Linked DNA regions of Amycolatopsis sp. NBC_01488. The protein of the gene in region 1 binds, or shares a complex with, the protein of each later gene. Links are inferred from orthologs where the notes say so. Each region holds a gene or a part of one and is shown on either strand. Other genes may lie near its edges.

Region 1 (7,446 bases):
TTGGTGGTCTTGGTGGTCTTGGTGGACGCCTTCGCCGTCTTCGGGGCCGCCTTCGCCCGTGGCCGCTTCGCGCCCGGGACGATCCGCGGCCGGCGCTTGCGGCCGCCGGTGCGGCGACCCGCGTCGGCGTAGCGCTGCAGCAGCTCACGCAGTGCGTCGGCGTTGGCGAAGGAGAGGTCGATGTCGTAGTCGACGCCGTCGATCCCGAACCCGACGGTCTCGGCGGCGGGCTCGCCGGTGAGATCGTCCAGGACCCGCACAGCCGTGTTCTTGGCCACGACAAACCTCCCGTGCTCGAACGTGGTATTCGCGCGCACCGGGCCGACGGCACCCGGGCCGCCGATGTCCTGCAGCTTCGGAGACGAGGATAGCCGCTGGCTTGCGCGAACTCGCGTGGTGGTGTGCGCTGAAGCCATGTCTGGACAGACTTTTGACGTAGTGGTGATCGGCGCGGGTCCGGTGGGGGAGGTGGCCGCCGAGCGGGCGGCCCGCGGAGGCCTCAAGGTCGCCCTCGTCGAGCACGAGCGCTTCGGTGGCGAGTGCTCCTACTGGGCCTGCATCCCGAGCAAGGCGTTGCTGCGGCCGGGAAACCTCCTGGCCGCGGCGAAGCGGATCCCCGGCGTGCCGGTCGGTGACCGGCTCGACCCCGCGGCGGTCTTCGCGCGCCGGGACTGGTTCACCGGCAAGGGCGACGACTCGGGGCAGGTCGAGTGGGCCCGCGGCGCCGGCATCGAGCCGATCCGCGGCCACGGCGCGCTCAGCGGCGAGCGGGAGGTGACCCTCGACGACGGCCGCGTGCTGACCGCGCGGCACGCGGTGATCGTGTGCACCGGCAGCGTGCCGAGCACGCCGTCGATCCCCGGGCTCGACACGATCCGGCCGTGGGGTTCGCGCGAGGCGACGTCGGCGGAGTCGGTGCCGCGCCGGCTGGGCGTGCTCGGGGGCGGGGTGGTCGGCGTCGAGATGGCGCAGGCGTTCGCGTCGCTGGGCTCGGAGGTCCACCTGGTGATCACCGGCGAGCGGCCGCTGCCGCGCAACGCCGCGTTCGCCGGCGACCTCGTGCTGCACGGGCTGCGCGAAGCCGGCGTGTACGTGCACACGGAGTCGGGCGTTTCCGAGGTGTCCGACACCGGGAACGGGACCGAGGTGGTGCTCAAGGACGGCGAGCGGCTCGTCGTCGACGAGTTCCTCGTGGCGACCGGCCGCCGGCCCGCGACGGCCGGGCTCGGGCTCGAGGCGTTCGGCGTCGAGCCCGGTCACGCGCTGGAGGTCGACGACACCGGCCGGGTGTCCGCAGTGGACGGTGACTGGCTGTTCGCGGCGGGCGACGTCACCGGCCGCGCCCCGCTGACCCACCAGGGCAAGTACGGCGCCCGCGCGGCGGGCGACACGGTGGCGGCGCTGGCCGCGGGCACGCCGGTGTCCTCGGAGCCGTGGAGCCGCTTCACCGCCACCGCCGACCACCACGCGGTGCCGCAGGTGGTGTTCACCGACCCGGAGGTCGCGGCCGTCGGCCTGGCGGACGCGCGGCCCGGCTCGGCCGACCGCGTCGTCGACATCGACATCGCGGTGGCGGGCTCGTCGCTGCACGCGGACGGCTACACCGGCAAGGCCCGGATGGTCGTCGACACCGAGCGGAACGTCCTGCTCGGCGTGACGTTCGTCGGCCAGGACGTCTCGGAGCTGCTGCACTCGGCGACGATCGCGATCGTCGCCGAGGTCCCGCTCGACCGGCTGTGGCACGCGGTGCCGTCGTTCCCGACGATCAGCGAGGTCTGGCTGCGGCTGCTGGAGGCGTACGGCCTCTGAGTCACTGCGCGGGCAGGTCCAGGGCGGCTTTCGCGGCCCTGGCCAGGCCGGGATCGTCCGGAGTGGACGGTCCCGGCGCCCAGACCGCCTGCACGAGCCGCACGGACGTGCCCTCGACCTTCGAGGTGTAGGCGGCGTTTTCGAAGCGCGGCGCGGGCGTGGCGCCCCACGTGCCGGTCTCGGAGGCGAGGTCGAGGATCCCGCCCCCGCCGGGAGTGTCGGCCACGGTCTTGAAGGCGGCGGCCTGCGCGGCATCGGGGAACTCGACGATCCCGACGGTGACAGCGGCGCCCCGCCCGTCGACGGTGGCGGCGTAGGAGGCGCGCCGGACGCCGGAGCAGCTGGTCTGCTGCAGGCTGGCCTGGGCGTCCCCGAAGGCGTGGGAGGCGCACCGCTGGTCGTGGTCGGCGGCGCGCAGGGAGAACTGGAGGCTCTGCGCGGGAGCCGTCGAGCTCTGCGGCGGCGGCTGGGTCGCGGGTGTGGGCGGCCCGGTGGGCGCGGAGACGGTGTCATCCCCCGAGGTGGCAACGGCGATCGCGGCGACGACGAGAGCGACCAGCAGACCGATGGCGGCCAAGGGGAGCCAGCGGACGGTCTTCGAGGTCGAGGCTTCGCGGGGCGCGGGGCGCGGAGTGGGGAACGCGCGCGGTTCGGGCTCCGGGGGCAGGGTGATCTGGCCGAGCGTGACGGGCCGGGGTGGGTTCGGCTTGGGTTCGGCCGGTCCGGGCTCGGCGGGGAAGGCGAGATTCTCGGTTCGTTCGGTGTCACTCTGCTGGGCGGAGCCGGGTCGAGCCCTGTCGCGTGGGGGAGAGGGGAGTACTTCGGTGCGCTCGGAGTCGGCGGAAAGCGCGGAGGAGCCTGCGGGATCCGCTTCCGCGGCTGGCGTTCCGGAACTTGCGGCCGGGCTGAGCCGAGGTTCGGCGGGCCCCGAGTTCTCGGCGCGAGTGTGCGCAGGCCCGGCGGGCGCCGCGGCAGCCGGCTCTTCGGGGGAGTTGGCGAGATCCGCTTCGGGCGCGGGTTCTTCGGCCGGGGATCCGGTCGGCTCGGGGTTTGCGGTGGAGGTGGGCGCCGGTTCGGTGGGCCCCGGAACTCCGGCGGCAGCGAGCGTCGGTTTGGTGGGCTCGGGGTTTTCGGCGGCGGCGAGGGTCGGTTCGGTGGCGTCTGGGTTTGCGGCAGAGGTGAGCGTTGGCTCGGTGGATTCCGAGTCTTCGGTAGGTGCGAGCGCCGGTTCGGTGCGCCCCGGAACTCCGGCAGAGGCGGGCGTCGGCCCGTGGTCCTCCGAGTCAGCGACAGGAGCGGACTCCGGCTCGGTGGGCCCTTCGCTGGGGGCCGGTGCGGGATCGGGCGAAGCCGGGGTTTTGGTCTGCCAAACGGCCGGCCCCGCTCCCGCGCCGTCCGAACGGGCCGCGACCGGGGGACCGGCCACCGCCGAACCCGCTACCGGGCCTGCCTTGCCCGGGGCCGGGGCTGCCGCTTGCTCGGGCACCGGCGGCGCACTGTCCCAAAGGGACTCCGGTGGCGAGTCGTCCGTGAAGCGGCTGAAACCCTCTCCCACCAGGATGTCGTCCGAAAACTCCGGGGCATCCGGTGCCAGCCCGCGGATCAGCGCCCGCACCTGGTCGACCGACCGGGGCCGGTGCGCCGTGGCCAGCGAGACCGTCGCCGCCAGCATCGTCGTCGGGGTCGGGTGCAGGACCCGGACCGGGCCCGCCAGGTCGCCCGCCGGCTGGTCGACCGTCTCCACGTACGGTCCTACCGCGACGATCGTCCCCACCGGCGCGGTGCCCGGGACCAGGGAAAGGATCCGCTGCTCGCACGCCTGGGAGATGTCCAGTGCCTCCGTCGCCGGGTTGATCGCGTCGTCGTCGGCGATCAGTGGCCAGCCGTCGGCCTTCCACGCCGCTCCCAGCGGGGCTTCCAGCCGCAGCGCCGGGTCCGGGAGGTCCACGCCGATCACGATGATCACCCCGTGGGGGAGCAGGACCACCGCCTCGATCGGGCGCTCGGTCACCGAGCCGACGCCGACCAGGGCGATCCCGCCGATGACGGTGCTGCCACGGCCGAGGGACGCCAGTGCCGCCCGGACGTCGTCGGCCACCCGGGACTGCTGCCGCTCCAGGCGCACCAGTCGCACCGAAATCCCTCCCTGCTCGTCGTTCCGGGTCATCACGCTAGCGCGCCCGGCGCAAGGAACCGTGCGACACGGGGACGACGCGGCCGCGTGCCCTCCGAAAGTGGTGCCCCGGGTGACTTGTGGTGTTCGTGTGGCCAAACAGCACGGTTGGGGTGCAGAATGTGCTACAACGCATCGGAGGCGGCATTCGGGAGCCGCACTGAGGCCGCGCTGCAGCTCGGAGTAGGGCGTAGGGGAAGACGTCCCTCGTCGAGCAACAAGCGGAGGTAGCAGTGAGCACCCGTGGCAGCACCCGAGGTGTGGTGTACGTCCACTCGTCGCCGTCTGCGGTGTGTCCGCACGTCGAGTGGGCCATTTCGGGCACCCTGGGTGCCCGCGTTGACCTGAAGTGGACGGCGCAGCCGGCCAGTCCGGGTCAGCTTCGCGCCGAGTGCGGCTGGCGCGCGCCCGCGGGCTCCGGCGCCAAACTGGCGGCGGCGCTCAAGGCGTGGCCGATGATTCGGTTCGAGGTCACCGAAGAGCCCAGCGCGGGCGTCGACGGCGAACGGTTCTGCTTCGCGCCCGGCCTCGGCCTGTGGCACGGGCGGACCAGCGCCAACGGCGACATCGTGGTGGGCGAAGACCAGCTGCGCGCGCTCGTCGCCATGACCCGCGGAGGTGAGTCGCTCGCGCACAAGCTCGACGAGCTCCTCGCCGCGAGCTGGGACGAGGCGCTCGAGCCCTACCGCCACGCCGGCGACGGCGCACCGGTGACCTGGTTGCACCAGGTCGGCTGACCGGGGCGAACGGCTTCCGGCGGGCGGCCCGGCGCGACCACGGGTGATCCCGGCGCGCCGGGCCGTCCGCGTCCGGGCGCGGGCACCCACCCTGCTGTACCGGCGTGCCCTGCCCGGGCCGGTACGCTCTGCGGGGTGACCACCCCAGCTCCCCGCTCCCGCCAGCGCTGGCTGGCACCCGTCGTGGTCGTGGTGCTCTCCCTCACCGTGGGCGCCAGCCTGCTGGCGCGCGAGCTCTACCGCCGGCCCGACCAGCCCGCCGACGACACCTCCGCCGCGCAGCCGGCGCCGTCCTCGGCCGGTGCCGGCGCCGAGTCGGGCACCGTCCGGATGAGCGACGACGCGCAGGCGCACCCGCAGGCCGAGGCCGTGCGCGAGCTGCTGGTGAAGTACTTCCACGCCATCAACGCCAAGGAGTACCAGGCGTGGACGAGCGTGGCCAGCGCCCAGCGCGTGTCGGAGCAGACACCGACGAACTGGAAGAACGGCGTCCGCACCACAAAGGACAGTAACGCGTTCGTCTACCGGATCGAGCGCGGCGCCGGCTCCTCGCTGCGAGTCCTGGTCGGGTTCACGAGCGAGCAGAACGTCGCGGACGCGCCCACGTATTTCCCCGAGCCGTGCATCAAGTGGCGGCTCGTGCTGCCGGTGATCGTCGAGGACAACGCCCTGAAGATCGACTCCGTCGAGAAGGGCCCGCCACCCGAGCACGAAAAATGCTGAACCAAGAAGGGCCCGGCCGAAGCCGGGCCCTTCTTCGTGCTGGTGGAACTCAGGCAGCCGGGGTGAACAGCAGCGCGGTGTTGTGCCCGCCGAAGCCGAACGAGTTGCTGATCGCCGCGGTCAGTTCGACCTTGCGCGCCTCACCCGAGACGACGTCCAGCTGCACCCGCGGGTCCAGGTCCGTCAGGTTCAGCGTCGCCGGCACGATGCCGTGGTAGAGCGACAGGATCGTGATGATCCCCTCCACCGCGCCGGCGCCGCCGACGAGGTGGCCCAGCGCGCCCTTCGGCGCCGTCACGACCGGGTGTTCCCCGACCGCGTTGCGGATCGCCGCCGCTTCGCCGATGTCACCGACCACAGTGGACGTCGCGTGGGCGTTCACGTGCCCGACCTCCGCCGGCGTCACGCCGGCCATCTTCATCGCCGCGCGCATCGCGGCGATCTGGCCGATGCCCTCGGGGTGGTTGCCCGTGATGTGGTAGGCGTCCGAGGTGATGCCGTGCCCGGCGATCGTCGCGTAGATCCGCGCTCCGCGGGCCTTCGCCTGGTCCGCCCGCTCGAGGATGACCACGCCGGAGCCCTCGCCGAGGACGAAGCCGTCGCGGCTCGCGTCGAACGGCCGCGACGCGCTCGCCGGGTCGTCGTTGCGCGTGGACACGGTGCGGGCCTGGGCGAACCCGGCCAGCGTGATCGGGTGGATGCACGCTTCGGCACCACCAGCGACCACGACGTCCGCACGCCCGGAGCGGATCATCTCCACCCCGCTCGCGATGCCTTCGGCACCCGAAGCGCAGGCCGAGGCCGGGGAATGCACCCCGGCCCGCGCCTTCAGGTCGATGCCCACGTGCGCGGCCGGGCCGTTCGGCATCAGCATCGGCACGGTCAGCGGCGACACCTTGCGGAGACCCTGCTGGTGCAACAGGTCGTTCTGGGTGAGCAGGGTGACCGGGCCGCCGACGCCGGTGCCGATCGACACGCCGAGGCGGTCGGGGTCGACGTCGGTGTGCTCGTCCGTCGGTTCCGCATACCCGGCGTCGGCCCACGCCTGGCGGGCGGCGATCAGTGCGACCTGCTCGCAGCGGTCCAGCCGGCGGGCCTGCACCCGCGGAAGGACCTCCGACGGATCGACGGCCAGCATGCCGCCGATCTTGACCGGCAGCTGCAGCTCCTCGACCCAGTCGGCCTCGATCGCCCGGATCCCGCTCCGCCCGGCCAGCAGACCGTCCCAGGTGGACGTCACGTCCCCGCCGAGCGGTGTGGTGGCGCCGAGACCGGTGATCACGACGTCGATGTTGCTCATGGGAGTCTCCTCAAGGAGGGAACAGACTTACTTGGAGTTGGCCGACACGTAGTTGACGGCGTCGCCCACGGTCTTGAGGTTGGCGAGCTCGTCGTCCGGGATCTTGACGCCGAACTTGTCCTCGGCCTGCACGGCGATCTCGACCATCGACAGCGAGTCGATGTCCAGGTCGTCCACGAACGACTTCTCGGCGGTGACGTCGTCCTGAGCCACACCGGCCACCTCTTCGACGATCTCGGCGAGGCCGGCGAGGATCTCAGCGTTGTCAGCCATGGGGTAGTTCCCTTCTCGGTCCATCTGGGGGTCTTGGGTTGCCCGTGGGCGAATGCCCGCGGGGAGCGTAACGGTGATCGATCAGGGGCAGACGAACGCCTGCCCGGCGTAGGACAGGCCCGCGCCGAACCCGACCGCCAGCACCACGTCGCCGGACTTCGCCGTCCCGGCCTTGCGCATGTGGTCCAGCGCGAGGGGGATGGACGCCGACGAGGTGTTGCCGGAGTACTTGATGTCGTCGGCGACGACCATGTCGTCGCGGGCGCCGTTGGCCCGCAGCTTCTTCGCGATCGCCTCGACGATGCGGAGGTTCGCCTGGTGCGGGATCAGCACGTCCACATCGGACGGCTTGAGCCCGGCGACCTCCAGCGCGCGCATGGCGATCGGCGCGATCTGGGTGGTCGCCCACCGGAAGACCGACTGGCCCTCCT
Region 2 (4,073 bases), 5.5 Mb from region 1 along the record:
CCTGCCCGCGCCGGTGGTCCCGGCCACGGCGGGCCACGACCGGCTGCGGACCCCGGCCGAAGACCTGCTGTGCGCGGCGTTCGCCGAGGTGCTCGGCGTGCCCGCGGTCGGCCTGCACGACGACTTCTTCGCCCTGGGCGGTCATTCGCTGCTGGCGACCCGGCTGCTGAGCCGCGTCCGCGAGCGCCTGGCCGGCGGGCTCGGCATCCGCGACCTGTTCGACCACCCCACACCGGCGCGGCTGGCCCGGCGGATCGAGAGCAGCGAAGGGGGAACGTCCTTCGACGTCCTGCTCCCGCTGCGCCGGGAAGGCAGCCGCGAGCCGCTGTTCTGCGTCCACCCGGCCGGCTGCGTCAGCTGGTCCTACCACGGGCTCGCCGCGCACCTGGCCGACCGGCCGCTGCACGGCCTGCAGGCGCGCGGGATCGTCGACGACGCCGCCTTGCCCGCCGACGTCGGCGCGATGGCGGCCGACTACCTGGCGGAGATCCGGCGGGCCCAGCCGCACGGGCCCTACCACCTGCTGGGCTGGTCGTTCGGCGGCGTGGTCGCGCACGAGATCGCCTGCCGGCTGCAGGACGAGGGCGAGCAGGTGGCGCTGCTGGTGAGCCTCGACAGCGCGCCGGGGGGCGACGACGCCCTGCCGGACGACGAGGAGCTCGCGGCGATCGTGCTCCGGTTCTTCGGCTACCGCGGCGACGAGGAACCCGTGCACGGCCCCGACTTCGCCGGCCTGCGCGAGCTGTTCGCGCGGGAAGCCAACCCGCTGGCCGAGCTGACCGCGGAGCAGCTGAAGCGGTGTTTCGCCGCCTGGCGCAACAACCTGAAGCTGCAGGCGGAGTTCGTCCCGCGGACGTTCCACGGCACGCTGCTGCACTTCGCCGCGGCCGCCGACGCGGACAATCGCACGGCCGCGGCCTGGACGTCCCATGTGGACGGTGCGGTGACCGTGACCGGCCTGCCGGCCGGGCACGACGCCATGACCGGAGCCGAGCCGCTGCGGCGGGTCGGCGAGGCAATCGAAAAGTACCTCGCGAACGAAAGGAGCGATCGGTGACCAACCCCTTCGACGACGAGACGGGCACCTTCCACGTGGTCGTCAACGCCGAAGGCCAGCACGCCCTCTGGCCCGTCTTCGCCGAACTGCCCGATGGGTGGGACCGCGTGCACGGCCCGGAGAACCGCGCGGCCTGCCTCGCCTACGTCGAGGAGAACTGGCGGGACCTGCGTCCGCGCAGCCTCGCCGCCAAACACGCCGAATAACCCCCGAACCGAAGGAAGCACGAAGATGACCAGTACCGAAACCTCCTCGCGCACCGCCCGGATCAAGGAGATCGTCTGCGACGTCCTGGAGATCGACGAGGACGAGATGACCCCGACCAGCCTCTTCATCGACGACCACGGCGCCGACTCGCTGCTCGCGATCGAGATCCTCGCGTTGCTGGAGAAGGAGTTCAAGGTGACCATCGAGCAGGCCGAGCTGCCGCGGATGGTGAACCTGACCGCCGTGCACGAAGTGGTCGCAGAGAGCGCGGGCTGGTGACCGGCCACCGGGTGGTGCTCACCGGGCTCGGCGCGCTGTCGAGCATCGGCCTCGGCGCCACCGAGTTCGCGGCCGGCCTGCGGGCCGGGCGCAGCGGCGCCCGGGACATCACCGGGTTCGACACCACCGGGTTCGAGCACTCCCGCGGCTGCGAGGTGCGCGGGTTCGATCCCGGCGACTGGATCCGGAACCTGCCGGTGGAGTCACTCGGCCGGGCCACCCGGTTCGCGGTGGCCGCGGCCCGGATGGCCCTCGAGGACGCCGGCCTGACCCCCGATCTGCTGCGGTCCCGGCGCGGGATGGTGGCGATCGGGACGACCGACGGCGAATCGAACGAGCTGGACGAACTGGCCGCGGCCGGCATCGCCGGCGGCCCGGAATCACTGGCGCCGCAGGCGGTCCGGCGCGTGCCGCCGAGCCGCTTGTCCACGGCGATCGCCCGTGAACTGGCGCTCGGCGACGTCGAGGCGACCACCATCGCCACGGCGTGCTCGGCGGGCAACTACGCGCTCGGCTACGGCTTCGACGCGGTGAAGGCGGGCGAGGCCGAGTTCGCGCTGTGCGGCGGCGCGGACGCCATCTGCCGCAAGACCTTTGCCGGGTTCTACCGGCTGGGCACGATCGCGCCGGACAACTGCCGTCCGTTCGACATCGGCCGCAAGGGCATCCTCACCGGCGAGGGCGCCGGCGTGCTCCTGCTGGAGACGCTGGACTCCGCGCTCGCCCGCGGCGCGCGGATCCACGCGGAGGTACTGGGGTACGGCCTGAACTGCGACGCTTACCACCAGGTGGCACCGAACCAGGACGGCGTCGCGCAGTGCATGCGGCTGGCCCTCGACGACGCCGGGCTCGACCCGGCCCAGGTCGACCTCGTCTCCGCGCACGGAACCGGCACCAAGGCGAACGACGTCACCGAATGCGGTGCCATCCACGACGTCTTCGGCCCCGACGCCCCGCGCACGGTTTCGCTGAAGTCCATGCTCGGCCACACCATGGGGGCGGCCAGCGCGCTCGCCGCGATCGCCGGCGCGCTGGCGATCCGCGAGGGCTTCGTGTTCCCGACCATCAACCACGTCGAGACCGACCCCGAGTGCGCGGTCGACTGCGTCCCCAACCACGCCGTCGACGCCGAGATCGACGTCGTGCAGAACAACGGGATGGCGTTCGGCGGCAACAACGCGAGCGTGGTCCTCGGCCGCTACCCGGCCCTGGCCGGCTCGGGCCGGGCAGCGTAGCGCGGGCCGCGGGACCAGACCACCACGCAGTGAGGGAGTGAGCAGATGAGCGCAACGGCGACCGGCGCGGTGATCACCGCGTGGTCCGCGGTGTCGCCCTTCGGGATCGACCGCAAACATTTCCTGGACGGGCTGCGCACCGGCGAGCCCGCTCGCCACACCGCAGCGGCCGAGGGCGGGGTGCCCGGCGAACGCGGCCACGCCGTCCCGGACTTCGACGTCCGGGAAGTGCTGGGCCGCAAGGGAACCCGCGCGATGGACCGGGTGACGGCGCTGGCCGTCACGGCGGTGGGGCAGGTCTTCGACGCCGGGGCCGCGCCCGGCGGCACGGGACTGGTGCTCGCGACGAGCGGGAGCACGCAGAGCATGATGGACTTCACGCGGTCGTCGCTGCTCGGGGACAAGCCCTACCACGTCGACCCGGCCCGCATGCCCAACACGGTGATGAACTGCGCCGCCGGCCGCTGCGCGATCTGGTACGGGCTGAACGGGCCCAACGTCACCCTGGCCAGCGGCCGGGTTTCGGGCCTGTCGGCGTTCCGCTACGCGACCCGGCTGCTCGCCCGCGGGCGAGCCGACACGGTGCTCGTGGGCGGGGCCGAGGAGTACTCCGCCGACCGGGCGTGGCTCGACTTCCACGGCCGCGAGGACGGGCCGGCGCCCCGGCCGCTCGGCGAGGGCGCCTGCATGATGCTGCTGGAGCGAGCCGGGACCGCGGCCGCGGGCCGACCGCGGGCGTTGGCCATCACGTCCCGGGTCTTCGCGAGCGACGACCTGCGCGAAGCATTGCGCGGCTGCGTGCTCGCGGCGCTGGCCGAAGCCGGCGTCGACCCGGCCGCGGTGGACGTCGTCGTGCCCTCCGGGGCGGGCGGCCGGACCGGTGCGCAGGAAACCGAGGTCCTCGACGCGGTGTTCGGCGCGGCCCAGCTTCTCGACGTCGGTGCGCTGATCGGGGACACCGGTGCCGCGTCGGCGTGCTTCGGCGTGGTCGCCGCGCTCGGCGAGGCCGAGACGGGCGCGCGGATCGCCGTGGTGACGTCGGCCGACGCGGACGGGTCCGTCGCCTGCGGTGTCTTCGGGCTGCCGGGGCACGAGCGTTGACCGGGACGGCGAGCCCGGTCCGGGGTGCGGTGGAGGTGCTGGAGACCGGCGTCCAGGCGGACGGCGGCTGGCACTCGAAAGCCCGCTTCGCGGTCCGCGAGATCGAACCGGTCTTCGCGGGCCACTACCCGGGACTGCCGCTGTTCCCGGGCGTGTGCCTCGTCGAGTGCGTGCACCGCGGCGCGGTCGCGGCC

The links. Proteins that work in one complex are often made in the same cells at the same time.
Region 2: the proteins of OG738_RS00185 (region 1) and OG738_RS26665 are in contact, whole or in part, in a solved structure (PDB 6OKG), measured with the Escherichia coli proteins. The link is inferred for Amycolatopsis sp. NBC_01488 from one-to-one orthologs.

The regions. Positions count from the first base shown.
Region 1 is NZ_CP109434.1:43,497-50,942, reverse strand. The notes cover bases 4,618-7,446. They hold OG738_RS00185 (beta-ketoacyl-[acyl-carrier-protein] synthase family protein), read right to left. Parts: upstream 6,743-7,446; coding sequence 5,492-6,742; downstream 4,618-5,491. Other genes in these bases: OG738_RS00175 (beta-ketoacyl-ACP synthase III), read right to left, coding at 7,097-7,446; OG738_RS00180 (acyl carrier protein), read right to left, coding at 6,770-7,015; OG738_RS00190 (hypothetical protein), read left to right, coding at 4,855-5,442; OG738_RS00195 (DUF3145 domain-containing protein), read left to right, coding at 4,618-4,719. Also shown: OG738_RS00210 (Lsr2 dimerization domain-containing protein), read right to left, coding at 1-278; OG738_RS00205 (dihydrolipoyl dehydrogenase family protein), read left to right, coding at 415-1,809; OG738_RS00200 (hypothetical protein), read right to left, coding at 1,811-3,943; more of OG738_RS00195, read left to right, coding at 4,216-4,617. UniProt on the Escherichia coli protein: Involved in the type II fatty acid elongation cycle. Catalyzes the elongation of a wide range of acyl-ACP by the addition of two carbons from malonyl-ACP to an acyl acceptor.
Region 2 is NZ_CP109434.1:5,585,317-5,589,389, forward strand. Bases 1-2,915 are described here. They hold OG738_RS26665 (phosphopantetheine-binding protein), read left to right. Parts: upstream 1-1,288; coding sequence 1,289-1,543; downstream 1,544-2,915. Other genes in these bases: OG738_RS26655 (non-ribosomal peptide synthetase), read left to right, coding at 1-1,057; OG738_RS26660 (MbtH family protein), read left to right, coding at 1,054-1,263; OG738_RS26670 (beta-ketoacyl-[acyl-carrier-protein] synthase family protein), read left to right, coding at 1,540-2,778; OG738_RS26675 (beta-ketoacyl synthase N-terminal-like domain-containing protein), read left to right, coding at 2,824-2,915. Outside these bases: more of OG738_RS26675, read left to right, coding at 2,916-3,879; OG738_RS26680 (3-hydroxyacyl-ACP dehydratase FabZ family protein), read left to right, coding at 3,909-4,073. UniProt on the Escherichia coli protein: Carrier of the growing fatty acid chain in fatty acid biosynthesis.